2 linked regions of the Aquitalea magnusonii genome follow. The protein of the gene in region 1 interacts with the protein of each later gene in a pairwise test. Links are inferred from orthologs where the notes say so. Each region holds a gene or a part of one and is shown on either strand. Other genes may lie near its edges. The genes, in order: mtgA and DLM_RS21050.

The links.
Region 2: the proteins of mtgA (region 1) and DLM_RS21050 interact in binary tests that used the Escherichia coli proteins (3 or more experiments, as listed by UniProt). The link is inferred for Aquitalea magnusonii from one-to-one orthologs.

Annotation. Positions count from the first base shown.
Region 1 is NZ_AP018823.1:3,243,819-3,250,867, reverse strand. What follows is about bases 1-2,995. They hold mtgA (monofunctional biosynthetic peptidoglycan transglycosylase), read left to right. Parts: upstream 1-1,152; coding sequence 1,153-1,839; downstream 1,840-2,995. Other genes in these bases: mgtE (magnesium transporter), read left to right, coding at 2,043-2,995; aroE (shikimate dehydrogenase), read left to right, coding at 330-1,151; DLM_RS15480 (rhodanese-like domain-containing protein), read left to right, coding at 1-203. Also shown: more of mgtE, read left to right, coding at 2,996-3,446; prmC (peptide chain release factor N(5)-glutamine methyltransferase), read left to right, coding at 3,450-4,274; DLM_RS15455 (FKBP-type peptidyl-prolyl cis-trans isomerase), read right to left, coding at 4,560-5,039; DLM_RS15450 (cupin domain-containing protein), read left to right, coding at 5,319-6,311; DLM_RS15445 (hypothetical protein), read left to right, coding at 6,644-6,850; outer membrane protein assembly factor BamC, read right to left, coding at 6,922-7,049. UniProt on the Escherichia coli protein: Peptidoglycan polymerase that catalyzes glycan chain elongation from lipid-linked precursors. May play a role in peptidoglycan assembly during cell division in collaboration with other cell division proteins.
Region 2 is NZ_AP018823.1:4,485,493-4,490,244, reverse strand. The notes cover bases 1,753-4,752. They hold DLM_RS21050 (peptidoglycan D,D-transpeptidase FtsI family protein), read right to left. Parts: upstream 4,129-4,752; coding sequence 2,377-4,128; downstream 1,753-2,376. Other genes in these bases: rsmH (16S rRNA (cytosine(1402)-N(4))-methyltransferase RsmH), read right to left, coding at 4,397-4,752; ftsL (cell division protein FtsL), read right to left, coding at 4,128-4,400; DLM_RS21055 (UDP-N-acetylmuramoyl-L-alanyl-D-glutamate--2,6-diaminopimelate ligase), read right to left, coding at 1,753-2,365. Also shown: DLM_RS21060 (UDP-N-acetylmuramoyl-tripeptide--D-alanyl-D-alanine ligase), read right to left, coding at 1-890; more of DLM_RS21055, read right to left, coding at 887-1,752. UniProt on the Escherichia coli protein: Essential cell division protein that catalyzes cross-linking of the peptidoglycan cell wall at the division septum. Required for localization of FtsN.

The sequences.
Region 1 (7,049 bases):
GCGCAGTTGGCAAGGATGCGGTGCTGCTGCTGATGTGCCGCAGTGGCGTGCGTTCGCATGAGGCTGCGGTATTGGCCGCCGCCGCCGGTTACACTCGGGTTTACAACGTGCTGGAAGGCTTTGAAGGGGACAAGGATGGGCAGGAACACCGCGGCAATCTGACCGGCTGGAAGGCTCATGGCCTGCCCTGGGTGCAGGGCTGAGCTGCGCTGGATTGTTGGGACAGGGGTATTGACCGGTTGATGTTTATGACGTTACACGGCAAAGTGCTACCTCAGCAGATGAACCGCACAATGCGGTAGCACCACAGGAATCCAAGAAAGCTGATCATGACCAACCGTTACGCCGTCATCGGTAACCCCGTTTCCCATAGCCAGTCTCCGTTCATTCATAGCGAGTTTGCCCGCGCCACCGGCGAAGCCGTGCAATATGAAAAGCTGTTTGCCGAGCTGGACAAGTTCAACGAAGTGGTTGGCCAGTTTGTGCAAAACGGTGGCCTGGGCCTGAATGTCACCCTGCCGTTCAAGGGCGATGCCTTCCGCATGGCGCAGGAAGTGACCGAGCGCGCCCGTGCCGCCGAAGCCGTCAATACCCTGACTTTCCGTGATGGCAAAGTCTATGGCGACAATACTGACGGTGTCGGCCTGGTGCGCGATATCGTGGAAAACCTTGATTTCCCGATGGAAGGCAAAAGCATCCTCATCCTGGGTGCCGGTGGTGCTGTTCGCGGCGTGCTGGAACCGATTCTGGAGCAAAAGCCAGCCAAGGTGACCATTGCCAACCGTACCTTGATCAAGGCGGAATCCATTGCCCATCATTTCGCCCCCTGGGGTGAGGTTCAGGCCAGTGGTTACGAGGCGCTGGAAGGCAAAACCTTCGACATCATCATCAACGGGACTTCCACCAGCCTGCATAATGAAATCCCGCCGCTGCCGGCCAACATCTTTACGGCGCGCACTCTGGCTTACGACATGGTGTACAGCAAGGGTCTGACGCCTTTCCTGAAACGTGCGCAAAGCGAAAACGCCGGCATGCTGGCCGATGGCCTGGGCATGCTGGTGGAGCAGGCTGCCGAGTCCTTCCATATCTGGCGTGGGGTCAAGCCGGATACACGCAAGGTCACCAATATGCTGCGAGAAGTGCTGGCTTGATTTGATGCGGCTCATTTTCAAGATCATGGCGGTCCTGGTGGCCGCCATTGTGTTGTACAACCTGTGGATCTTCGGTCACATCGTTTACTGGCGCAGTCATAATCCTTCCGCCAGTGCCTTCATGAACGAGCAGTTGGCCAAACTGCAGGAAGACGACCCCGAGGCTGCCTTGCGGCAGAAATGGGTGCCGTACGCCCAGATTTCCCCCAATCTCAAACGCGCGCTGATTGCGGCGGAAGATGCCAAGTTTGCCGATCACGAAGGCTTTGACTGGGATGGCATCGAGGCGGCTTTCGAAAAGAACCTGAAGCAGGGGCGCATCGTGGCGGGTGGTTCCACCATCAGCCAGCAATTGGCAAAAAACCTGTTTCTGTCCAGCAAGAAAACACCATGGCGCAAGCTGGAAGAGGCCGCCATTACCGTGATGCTGGAGAAGGTGCTGGATAAACGCCGCATTTTCGAGATTTACCTCAATGTCATCGAGTGGGGTAACGGTGTATTTGGGGCCGAAGCCGCTGCCCGCTATTACTTCCATACCAGCGCTGCCCGGCTCTCCGCGGGGCAGGCGGCCAAACTGGCTGCCATGGTGCCTAATCCGCGTTACTACGATGAGCATCGCAATGCGCCGGGCTTGATGAAGAAAACCCGCATCATCCAGCGTCGCATGGCGTTTGCCGACCTTCCCTGAGATACCCCTTGCTGGAAGGCAAGGGGGCTTCATGTTACAATCCCGCTCCTGTTTATACGTTCTGCCGCGCCGAAAAGGCGTGGTATTGCACATGGACTTACCCAGTTACCCCATAGCCTCTGGCTCCCCCGTTTTTCCTTGTTGATTCCCGCCGTTACGACCGTGTAGCCCAGTCTCCGTCGCCATGGCGGAAGGAGTTGTGCTTGTCGGTTATCGAAAAAAAACAAACTGCTGAACGATTGAGCGAAAGCCTGGCTGAGGTGCAAAGGCTGATTGCGCTGCATCAGGAAAATGATGCTGTCGCCCCTGCCACTTCACCGGCACTCGATGATCTGCAGCAAAGGCTGCAAAACCTGCATCCGGCAGATATCGCCTACATTCTCGAAGCCCTGCCGCTGGAAGAGCGGCTGCTGGTCTGGAATCGCGTCAAGGCACAGCAGGATGGTGACATCCTGCTGGAAGTTTCCGATGCCGTCCGGGAAACCCTGATCGAGTCCATGGCCCCGGACGAACTGGTTGCCGCTGTGCGTCAGTTGGATACCGATGAGTTGGCAGACCTCGCCGGCGATCTGCCGCGGCAGGTGGTTTACGAAGTCATGGGGGAGCTGGATGAAGCCGAGCGTGAGCAACTGCAATCGGCACTGTCCTACCCGGAGGGCAGCATCGGTGCCCTGATGGATTTTGAGCTGGTGAAAATCCGTGCCGATGTCAGTTGTGAAGTCGTATTGCGCTATCTGCGCCGTTTTGACGAGCTGCCGCACCAGACCGACAAGATTTTTGTGCTGGACGCCAATGAAGTGCTCTGCGGGGTACTGCCCTTGCGCAGCCTGTTGGTGGCCGATCCGGAAGCCATGGTGGCCGACGTAATGGCGACCGAGGTCGTATCCTTCCAGCCAGAAGATGAAGCGCGAGACGCGGCCCTGGCATTCGAGCGTTACGATCTGGTATCCGCACCTGTTGTCGATGAGCGCGGTGCGCTGATTGGCCGCCTGACCGTGGACGAAATGGTCGATGTGATGCGCGAGGAGTCGGACAGCGAAGTGCTGAATCTGGCCGGTTTGAAAGAAGAAGAAGACCTGTTTGCACCGGTGATCGACTCTGTGAAGAACCGCTGGTCCTGGCTGGCCATCAATCTGTGTACCGCCTTTGTTGCTTCCCGCGTGATTGGTGTGTTTGAACAATCCATCAACCAACTGGTGGCATTGGCTGCGCTGATGCCTATCGTGGCCGGCATTGGCGGTAACTCTGGCAATCAGACCATCACCATGATTGTGCGCGCGCTGGCCATGGGCCAGATGCAGGTAAGCCAGGCTTGGCGCTTGTGGCGCAAGGAATTGGGGGTCAGCATCATCAATGGACTGATATGGGGCGGGGCCATCGGCCTGATTGCCTGGCTATTGTATGGACGCCTGTCATTGGGGCTGGTGATGCTGGCTGCCATGACGCTCAACCTGATGCTGGCCGCCACCATGGGGGTGCTGATTCCTTCCCTGATGCAAAAACTGGGGCGGGATCCCGCACTGGGCTCCAGCGTGTTGATCACCGCCTGCACCGATTCCGGTGGTTTTTTCATTTTCCTTGGCCTGGCCACCATTTTCCTGCTTTGAATGATGCTGACCCTTGCACAGGCACTGCGCTGCCATCCACTGCCCCGTCTGGAGGCACGCATGCTGTTGCAGCATGTCCGTCCGGGCCTGACCCATGCCCGCATGATTGCCGATCCTGATCTGCAGCTCACTGAAAGTGAAGCTGCCCAGTTTACGCAGCTGGCACAGCGCCGCCTGCAAGGCGAGCCGATGGCCTACTTGCTGGGCGAACGCGAATTCTATGGTCGCAACTTCCGGGTTACACCTGCGGTGTTGATCCCCCGCCCCGAGACCGAGCATCTGGTAGAAGCCGCCTTGCAGCGCGTGGCCGCTGTCGCACCAATGCGCGTGCTGGACCTGGGCTGTGGCAGTGGTGCCATTGCCGTTACCTTGGCACTGGAAGCCCCGGTATGGCAGGTGCAGGCGGTTGATTTGTCTGCGGCCGCACTTGAAGTTGCCCGTGGCAATGCCGAACAGTTGGGCGCGGTGGTCCACTTTCATCAGGGAAGCTGGTATCAGCCACTGGCCGGGCAGGGCGATTTCGACCTGATTGTTTCCAATCCGCCGTATATCGAACAGCACGATCATCATCTGGACGAGGGTGATGTCCGTTTTGAACCACGCATGGCCCTCACGGATGAAAGTGACGGTCTGGCCTGCCTGCGCGAAATCATTGCCGGCGCCCCCCTGCGATTGAAGCCGGGTGGTTGGGTCATGCTGGAGCATGGCTATGATCAAGGTGAGGCGGTGCGGCAGCTCTTGCGGCAAGCAGGCTTGCAGGCGGTGGAAACCCTGCTTGATCTGGCCGGGCTGGATCGGGTGTCGCTGGGCCGGAAAGCGGTCGCCTGAGCCGACAGGCTGGTGCGCCATCTGTGGCCTGCCTTGCTCCGCGGGCCAGCAAGCTGCCAGGCGTTTCGCTACTGCCATTGGCAGTCTTTTGCCTTGCATCAAGGGGAAAGGCCGATTCTGAAGGCATGCTGGCGCCAGCCTGAAAGCCGTCATCACGGCAAGCTCCATGGCTGAAGCCGGGGATGGCGGAGGCCAATTGAAAACTGGCGCAGCCTGTGAACCGGATTGCGGTCAGGACTGCGCCAGTCTTGAACCGGCACTACGGTGTAGTGCCAGGCTTAATGCTTAATGGTGGTGGCCATGTGCGCCGTGAACGTGGCCGTGGCTCAGTTCTTCGGCAGTAGCGGCACGCACTTCGGTAACCTTGGCAACAAAGCGGATAGTCTGACCTGCCAGCGGATGGTTGGCATCCACGATGGCTTTGCCGTCGGCGATGTCGGTGACGCGGAACAGCAGAACATCGCCGGTTTCCGGATCGTCGGCTTCAAACATCATGCCGACTTCAACATCAGCCGGGAAGACGTCCAAGTCTTCGACACGAACCAGCTCTTCTTCCGGATCGCCGAAGGCATCATCCGGGGTCAGCTTGACGTCGACGGAGTCGCCAACGCTCTTGCCGTGCAGGGCCTCTTCAACCAGCGGGAAGATGCCATCATAGCCACCGTGCAGGTAGGCAATGGGCTCTTCGGTTTTGTCGAGGAGGGTGTTCTCCGCGTCGAACATCTCGTAGTGGAGGGTAACGACGGTGTCTTTGGCGATTTGCATCAGAAATTGTCCGGAATGAAATGAAAAACCTTGTCAGGGCAAGGCGGGATACGCCTCTTGGCCTGCAAGTAATCGTGCGGGAAAGCCGCTTGAACGTATTGTAAACCATAGATGGGCTCGTAAGCCCGTGAAACTGCCATGAAAACGATGACATTGCTGGGGGGGCTGACCCCTGAAGAGTTTCTGAGCGAATACTGGCAAAAAAAGCCTTTGCTGATTCGTGGTGCGCTGACTGAGGTTGGGCCGCATGTTGATTTCAAATGCCTGTCCGAACTGGCGATGCAGGAAGATGTGGAGTCACGCCTGATCGAAAACCGCAACGGAAAATGGCACCTGGAGCGTGGCCCCTTCCGTCCCGCTCGATTCCGTAAGCTGGGTGAAACCGACTGGACCATCCTGGTGCAGAATGTGAACCACCACTTGCCGCATATCGACAAGATTCTGTGGCAATTCGATTTCATCCCTTTTGCCAGGCTGGATGATCTGATGATTAGCTATGCGCCACCTGGTGGCACGGTTGGTCCGCATTTTGATTCCTACGATGTTTTCCTGTTGCAAGTGGGGGGGCGCAAGCGCTGGCAGATTTCCTCGCAAGCGGATGACGATTTCATTCCGGATGCCCCCATCAGGGTTTTGCAGGACTTCCGTGTGGAAGAGGAGTTTGTGCTGGAACATGGCGACATGCTCTATCTGCCACCCAAATGTGCGCATTATGGGGTGGCGCTTGAGCCGGGCATGACTTACTCCATCGGTTTTCGCGCGGCACCGACGCAGGAGCTGGCAACGCAGTTTCTGGTGTACATGCAGGACCACATCTGCCTGGAGGGCCGTTATGCCGATCCTGAATTGCAACGTCAGCCAGACCCGGCGCGCATCAGCGATGAAATGGTAGATAAAGTCAGCCAGATGCTAAGTCAGATTACTTGGGACAAGCAGACGATCAGCGACTTCCTTGGACACTATCTGACCGAACCGAAGCCGCATGTGTTTTACGATTCACCAGCAGAAGAGCTGGATGAGGATGAGTTTGCCCAAGAAGTAGGGCTGCTCGGGATTGAACTGGATCGCAAAAGCCTGATTCTGTTCCATGATGAAATGTTCTATTGCAATGGTGAGGTTCTCGAAATCGAACCGAATGATGTTGCACTGTGGCAACAATTTGCCAATCAGCGGCATTTGTCCCCAGCCGACATCAGGCCGTCGTTATTGGATGCGCTGTACGAAGGATATCTATCTGGATATTGGCATTTGCCGCAGTCTGTAGCAAAATAACCACATCAGATGTTCAAATGTACACATGGCAAGGCATCTACCGGTCAAGCATCGGCGTTCAAACGCTCATTTTGCCGGGAATGCTGCGCTGCGGAAGGTTGCAGTGGGATTAGTGGCGTTTTTGCTGGTCTGCCCCCCTACACAGCAATTTTTTTCGTGATACAATTTGCGCACTGAAAGATTTTCAGTCGCCCAGTCATTTCCAAATACAGCTTGGGCGATTAAATTGACGTCTTGTTAACTTATCTTTAAAGGTCAAGAAAAAATGAAACAGTCGCTCCTCGTTGCTGCCCTGCTGGCCGTTGCTCTGTCCGCTTGCGGTAAGAAGGCTGATGCTCCGGCTGAAGCTTCCGCTCCTGCTGTTGAAGCTTCCGCTCCGGCTGCTGACGCTTCCGCTCCGGCTGCTGACGCTTCCGCTCCGGCTGCTGACGCTTCCGCTGCTGCTGCTTCCGCTCCGGCTGCTTCCGCTGCTCAGTAATTCAGCGCGAAAGCACCAAAAACCGGCTTCGGCCGGTTTTTTTACGTCCATGGCCTGCTGATTGTGGTTCCTCCGGTATTCAGGCATGAAAAAAGCCCGCTTGCGCGGGCTTCTTGCTTTCCTGCGGCGGGCTTACTGTAGTTCAGTCTGCAGCTTGGAGAGAACCGACTTGGCAAAACTGTCAGACAAGGGTTTGCCTTGCTTGTCCAGTACCACAAGGGTACTGCTGCCGCTGTCTGCTTCCTTGATCTGAATCCGGT
Region 2 (4,752 bases), 1.2 Mb from region 1 along the record:
AGCGCCATGGCCGCAGCGGCCAGCGCATTGCGCACATTGTGTTCGCCCGGTGCCGGCAGGCTGATGGCCTGCTCGCCTTGCGGGCTGCACAGGATGAACTGGCTATCGAGCGCCTGCAGGCTGATGTCACGCGCGCGGATGTCTGCTATCTGCTGCAGGCCGAAACTGCAGATGCGATGCGCACCGGCGGCGGCACGGAACAGCGCGATATTGGCGTCATCGGCATTGACGATGGCCACACCATCCGCCTGCAGGCCGCAGAAGATTTCCGCCTTGGCACGGGCGATGTCGGCGGTATCGGCAAAATGGCCCAGGTGGGCACGCATGGCATTGTTGACCAGTGCCACTTGCGGCCGGGCCATCTTGCTCAGATAAGTCAGCTCGCCGTGGTGGTTCATGCCCATTTCCAGCACCGCATAGCGATGGGCGGCAGTCAGCCCCAGCAAGGTCAGCGGCAGGCCGATGTCGTTGTTGAAGTTACCGGCGGTGGCATGCACCGCCTGCTCTCCGGCATGGGCCTTGAGAATGGCGCTGAGCATTTCCTTGACCGTGGTCTTGCCGTTGGAACCGGTAATGCCCACGCGCAGCGCAGGCAGTGCGCCAGCCCAGCCAGCAGCCAGACGGCCCAGCGCCAGCCGGGTGTCGTCCACCTTGATCAGACTGGCGTTGTCCAGCGCAAAATCCTCGGCCACCAGCGCAGCGGCGGCACCGCGCGCCAGCACGTCGGCTACAAAGTCGTGCGCATCAAAGCGTTCGCCCTTGAGCGCGACAAACAAATCGCCCGGCTGCACCGCACGGCTGTCAGTCACCACGCGGGTAAGACGGACTTGCCTGCCTGCGCCCGATAGGGTGCCAACTGCCCATTGCGCGGCCTGCTGCAAGGTCATCATGCCTTGTCTCCCCAGGCCGTCAGCGCTTCTTCGGCAATGCGGAAATCGGAGAACGGGTGCTTGACCCCGCCGATGTCCTGGTATTCCTCGTGACCCTTGCCGGCGATCAGCACGATGTCGCCCGCCTGCGCCTGGCTCACCGCCCAGTGAATGGCGGCGGCACGGTCGGCATCCACATGGCCGGGCTGGCTCATGCCGGCCAGAATGTGCTCGATGATGGTTTGCGGGTTTTCGGTGCGCGGATTGTCGCTGGTCACCACTGCCACATCGGCAATGCGCTGGGCGATTTCGCCCATCATCGGGCGCTTGCCCGGATCGCGGTCGCCGCCGCAGCCGAACACGCAATACAGCTTGCTGCCTGCCGGACGGATGTCGGCCAGCGTGGCCAGTGCCTTTTCCAGCGCATCCGGGGTATGGGCGTAGTCAATCACCACCAGCGGTTCGTGGCTGCCGCCAATGCTTTGCATACGGCCACGCGCCGGCTGGATGCGCGCCATCACGGCGGCGGCATCAGTCAGGCTGATGCCGTTGACGCACAAGGTGGCCAGACAGGCCAAAAGATTGCTGGCATTGAAACGGCCCACCAGACCGGTACGCACCTCCACCTCGCCCCACGGCGTGGCAACCCGCAATTGCAGGCCATCCAGATTGGCCGTCAGGCTGAGCGGGCGCACATCGCCCTGGGTCAGGCCATAGCTCACCACCTGGGTCTGGCTGGCATCGATGTCCTGCACCAGTTGGCGGCCAAACGGGTCATCCACATTGATGACCGCATGCTTGAGGCCTTCCCAGTGAAACAGCTTGGCCTTGGCCCCACCATAGGCTTCCATGCTGCCGTGGTAATCCAGATGATCGCGGGTCAGGTTGGTGAATACCGCGGTGGCAAAACTCACGCCGTTCACCCGCGCCTGGTCCAGACCGTGGCTGGATACTTCCATGGTCACCACATGCGCACCCTGACGACGGTATTCGGCCAGCTTTTGCTGTACGGTAACCGGGTCTGGCGTGGTGTGCGTGGTTTGGGTCAGTTCGCCATAAAAACCATTGCCCACGGTGCCGATCAAGGCGGCTTTCTGCCCCAGCAACGAAAACGCCTGCGCCAGCCAGTGCGAGATGGAAGTCTTGCCATTGGTGCCGGTAATGCCGATTACGGTCATCGCCTGGCTGGGCTGGCCATAGACGTGTGCCGCCACCATGCCGGCACGCTCGCGCAGCGCCGGGACAGGCAGGTTGGGCAGTTGCCAGTCGGGGTTCCAGCAAAAACCGTCGGCAGCATCCCACAGCACCGCCGCCGCACCTTTTTCCAGCGCGGCAGGGATGAAGTCGCGGCCATCGGCATATTCGCCATGGCAGGCCAGGAAGACATCGCCGGGCAGTACGCGGCGGCTGTCAGCTTCTACCCGTTTGATGGGGAAGCCCAGCAGGTTCAGTTGTGCCGGATCCCAGTCCGGCAAGCTTGTCAGGCGACTTTTCATGTTCTGTTTCTTCAAAAATCCGCAGGGACCGGGGTGGAATCCGGCAGCAAGCTGTTGTTGGACGGCTCGTCCGGCTGCACATTCAGCACGCGCAGCGCGCCGCCAGCCACCTGGGAAAACACCGGTGCGGAAATGGCACCGCCGTAGTATTTGCCAGCCGTGGGTTCGTCAATCATCACGGCCACAATCAGTTTGGGGTTCTTGCCCGGGGCAAAGCCGATGAACAGCGCGCGGTGCTTGTTGGCCACATAGGTGCGGCCTTCCAGCTTGCGCGCGGTACCGCTCTTGCCACCGATGCTGTAACCGATGATGCGGCCACCGACGGCACCGCCGCCCGGTTCGCTGTTGGCCACCAGCAGGTCGTGCATTTCGTGGGCGGTTTTCTCGCTCAGCACCCGCTTGCCCGGCATCGGGTTATTGGTCTTGTACAGCGAGATGGGCAGCATCACGCCGTCATTGGTAAAAATGGTGTAAGCCCGCGCCATCTGGAGCAGGCTTACCGACACGCCATAGCCGAAAGACATGGTGGCCTGTTCGATGGGCCGCCAGTTTTTCCAGTCGCGCAGGCGGCCTGCCGCCTCGCCGGGGAAGCCGGTATTAGGCGGACGGCCAAAGCCCAGCGCATCGTAGTAAGTCCAGAAATCCTGCGGGCTGCTCAACAGCGCCAGCTTGCTGGTGCCGACGTTGGACGACTTCTGGATGATGCCCAGGATGTTGAGGCTGGGCTGGGCCGATACATCGCGGATGGTGGCCGGGCCAATCATGTAGCTATGGGTATCCAGTACGGTATTGACCGTGGCCTTGCCATGTTCCAGCGCCAGCGAGATGGACAGCGGCTTCATGGTGGAACCGGGCTCGAACAGGTCGATCACCGCACGGTTGCGCAGCATTTCCGGTGTGGTGCCCACCCGGTTGTTGGGATTGAACGAGGGATAGTTGGCCAATGCCAGCAACTCGCCGGACTTGGCATCCAGCACCACCACGCTGCCGGCCTTGGCCTTGTTCTCTTCCACCGCCGCCTTGATTTCGCGATACGCCAGATACTGGATGCGATGATCCACCGCCAGGGCCAGGGTCTGGCCATCCTTGGGCGGTTCAATGGCGGCGACATCCTCGATGATGTGGCCACGGCGATCCTTGATCACCACGCGGCGACCATCCTTGCCAGCCAGCATTTTTTCGCGCGCCAGCTCCACCCCTTCCTGGCCTTTGCCATCCACCCCGGTAAAACCGATGATGTGGGAGATGATTTCGCCAGCCGGGTAGAAACGGCGGTATTCCTGCTGCTTGGCAATGCCGGGAATGCCCAGCGCCATCACCTTGTCCGCCAGCTCCGGGCTGATCTGGCGCTTGATGTAGACAAATTCCTTCTTGTGATCGGACAGCTTGGTGGCCAGTTCTTCCGGGCTGATGTCCAGCAGCTTGCCCAGATCACGCAGCTTGGCCGGTGGCACCGGCTCCATGTCGGCCGGGCTGGCCCAGATGGTTTGTACCGGCGAGCTGATGGCCAGCGGTTCGCCGTTACGATCGGTAATCACCCCGCGATTGGCTTCCAGCGTCATCGCGCGGCGGAAACGTGCCTCGCCCTGGCCTTGCAGGAAGTCCTGCTGCACCACTTGCAGATAAATGGCCCGGCCAATCAGCGCCAGAAACAGCATGCCCAGCATCAGCAATACAAAACGCACACGCCCTGCCGTCATTTTCAGGGCAGGGCTGGCATCGGCGATGCGTTCACGCTGGTGGGCGGAGTAGCTGGTGCGCATCAGGCACCTCCCCGCGGTGAAATCACCTGAATCTGACGCGGGTCTGGCGTGTGCATGCCCAGGCGGGTGCCGGCGGCCTTTTCAATCACCGCATGCGCTCCCCAGGTGCTTTGCTCCAGCTGTAATTGACCGTATTCCACTTCCAGCTGCTGAGCGGACTTCTGCTCTTTCTGCAGGTCGCTGTACAGCCTGCGCGATACGTGCTGCGAGGTGACCACCGACCAGGCGGACACCACCACAAGCACCAGAAGAATCGCGCACAGACGGTTCATGCATCCCCCTCACGCCACGGTGCGGCGGTACGCTGGGCAATACGCATGATGGCGCTGCGCGAACGGGCGTTGTCACGCACTTCCTCTTCCGAGGCACGCACCGGTTTGCCAACGGTTTCCAGCGGCGGGCGGGCCATGTCTTCGGCACGCACCATCACCCAACTGGGCAGTTTTTCCACACTGCTGGCATCACGCAGGTATTGTTTGACGATACGGTCTTCCAGTGAATGAAAGCTGATGATGGCCAGACGGCCATCTTCCGCCAGATGACGCGCCGCCTGCGGCAGCACCGCTTTCAGCTCGTCCAGCTCGCGGTTCACAAAGATCCGGATCGCCTGGAAGGTACGCGTGG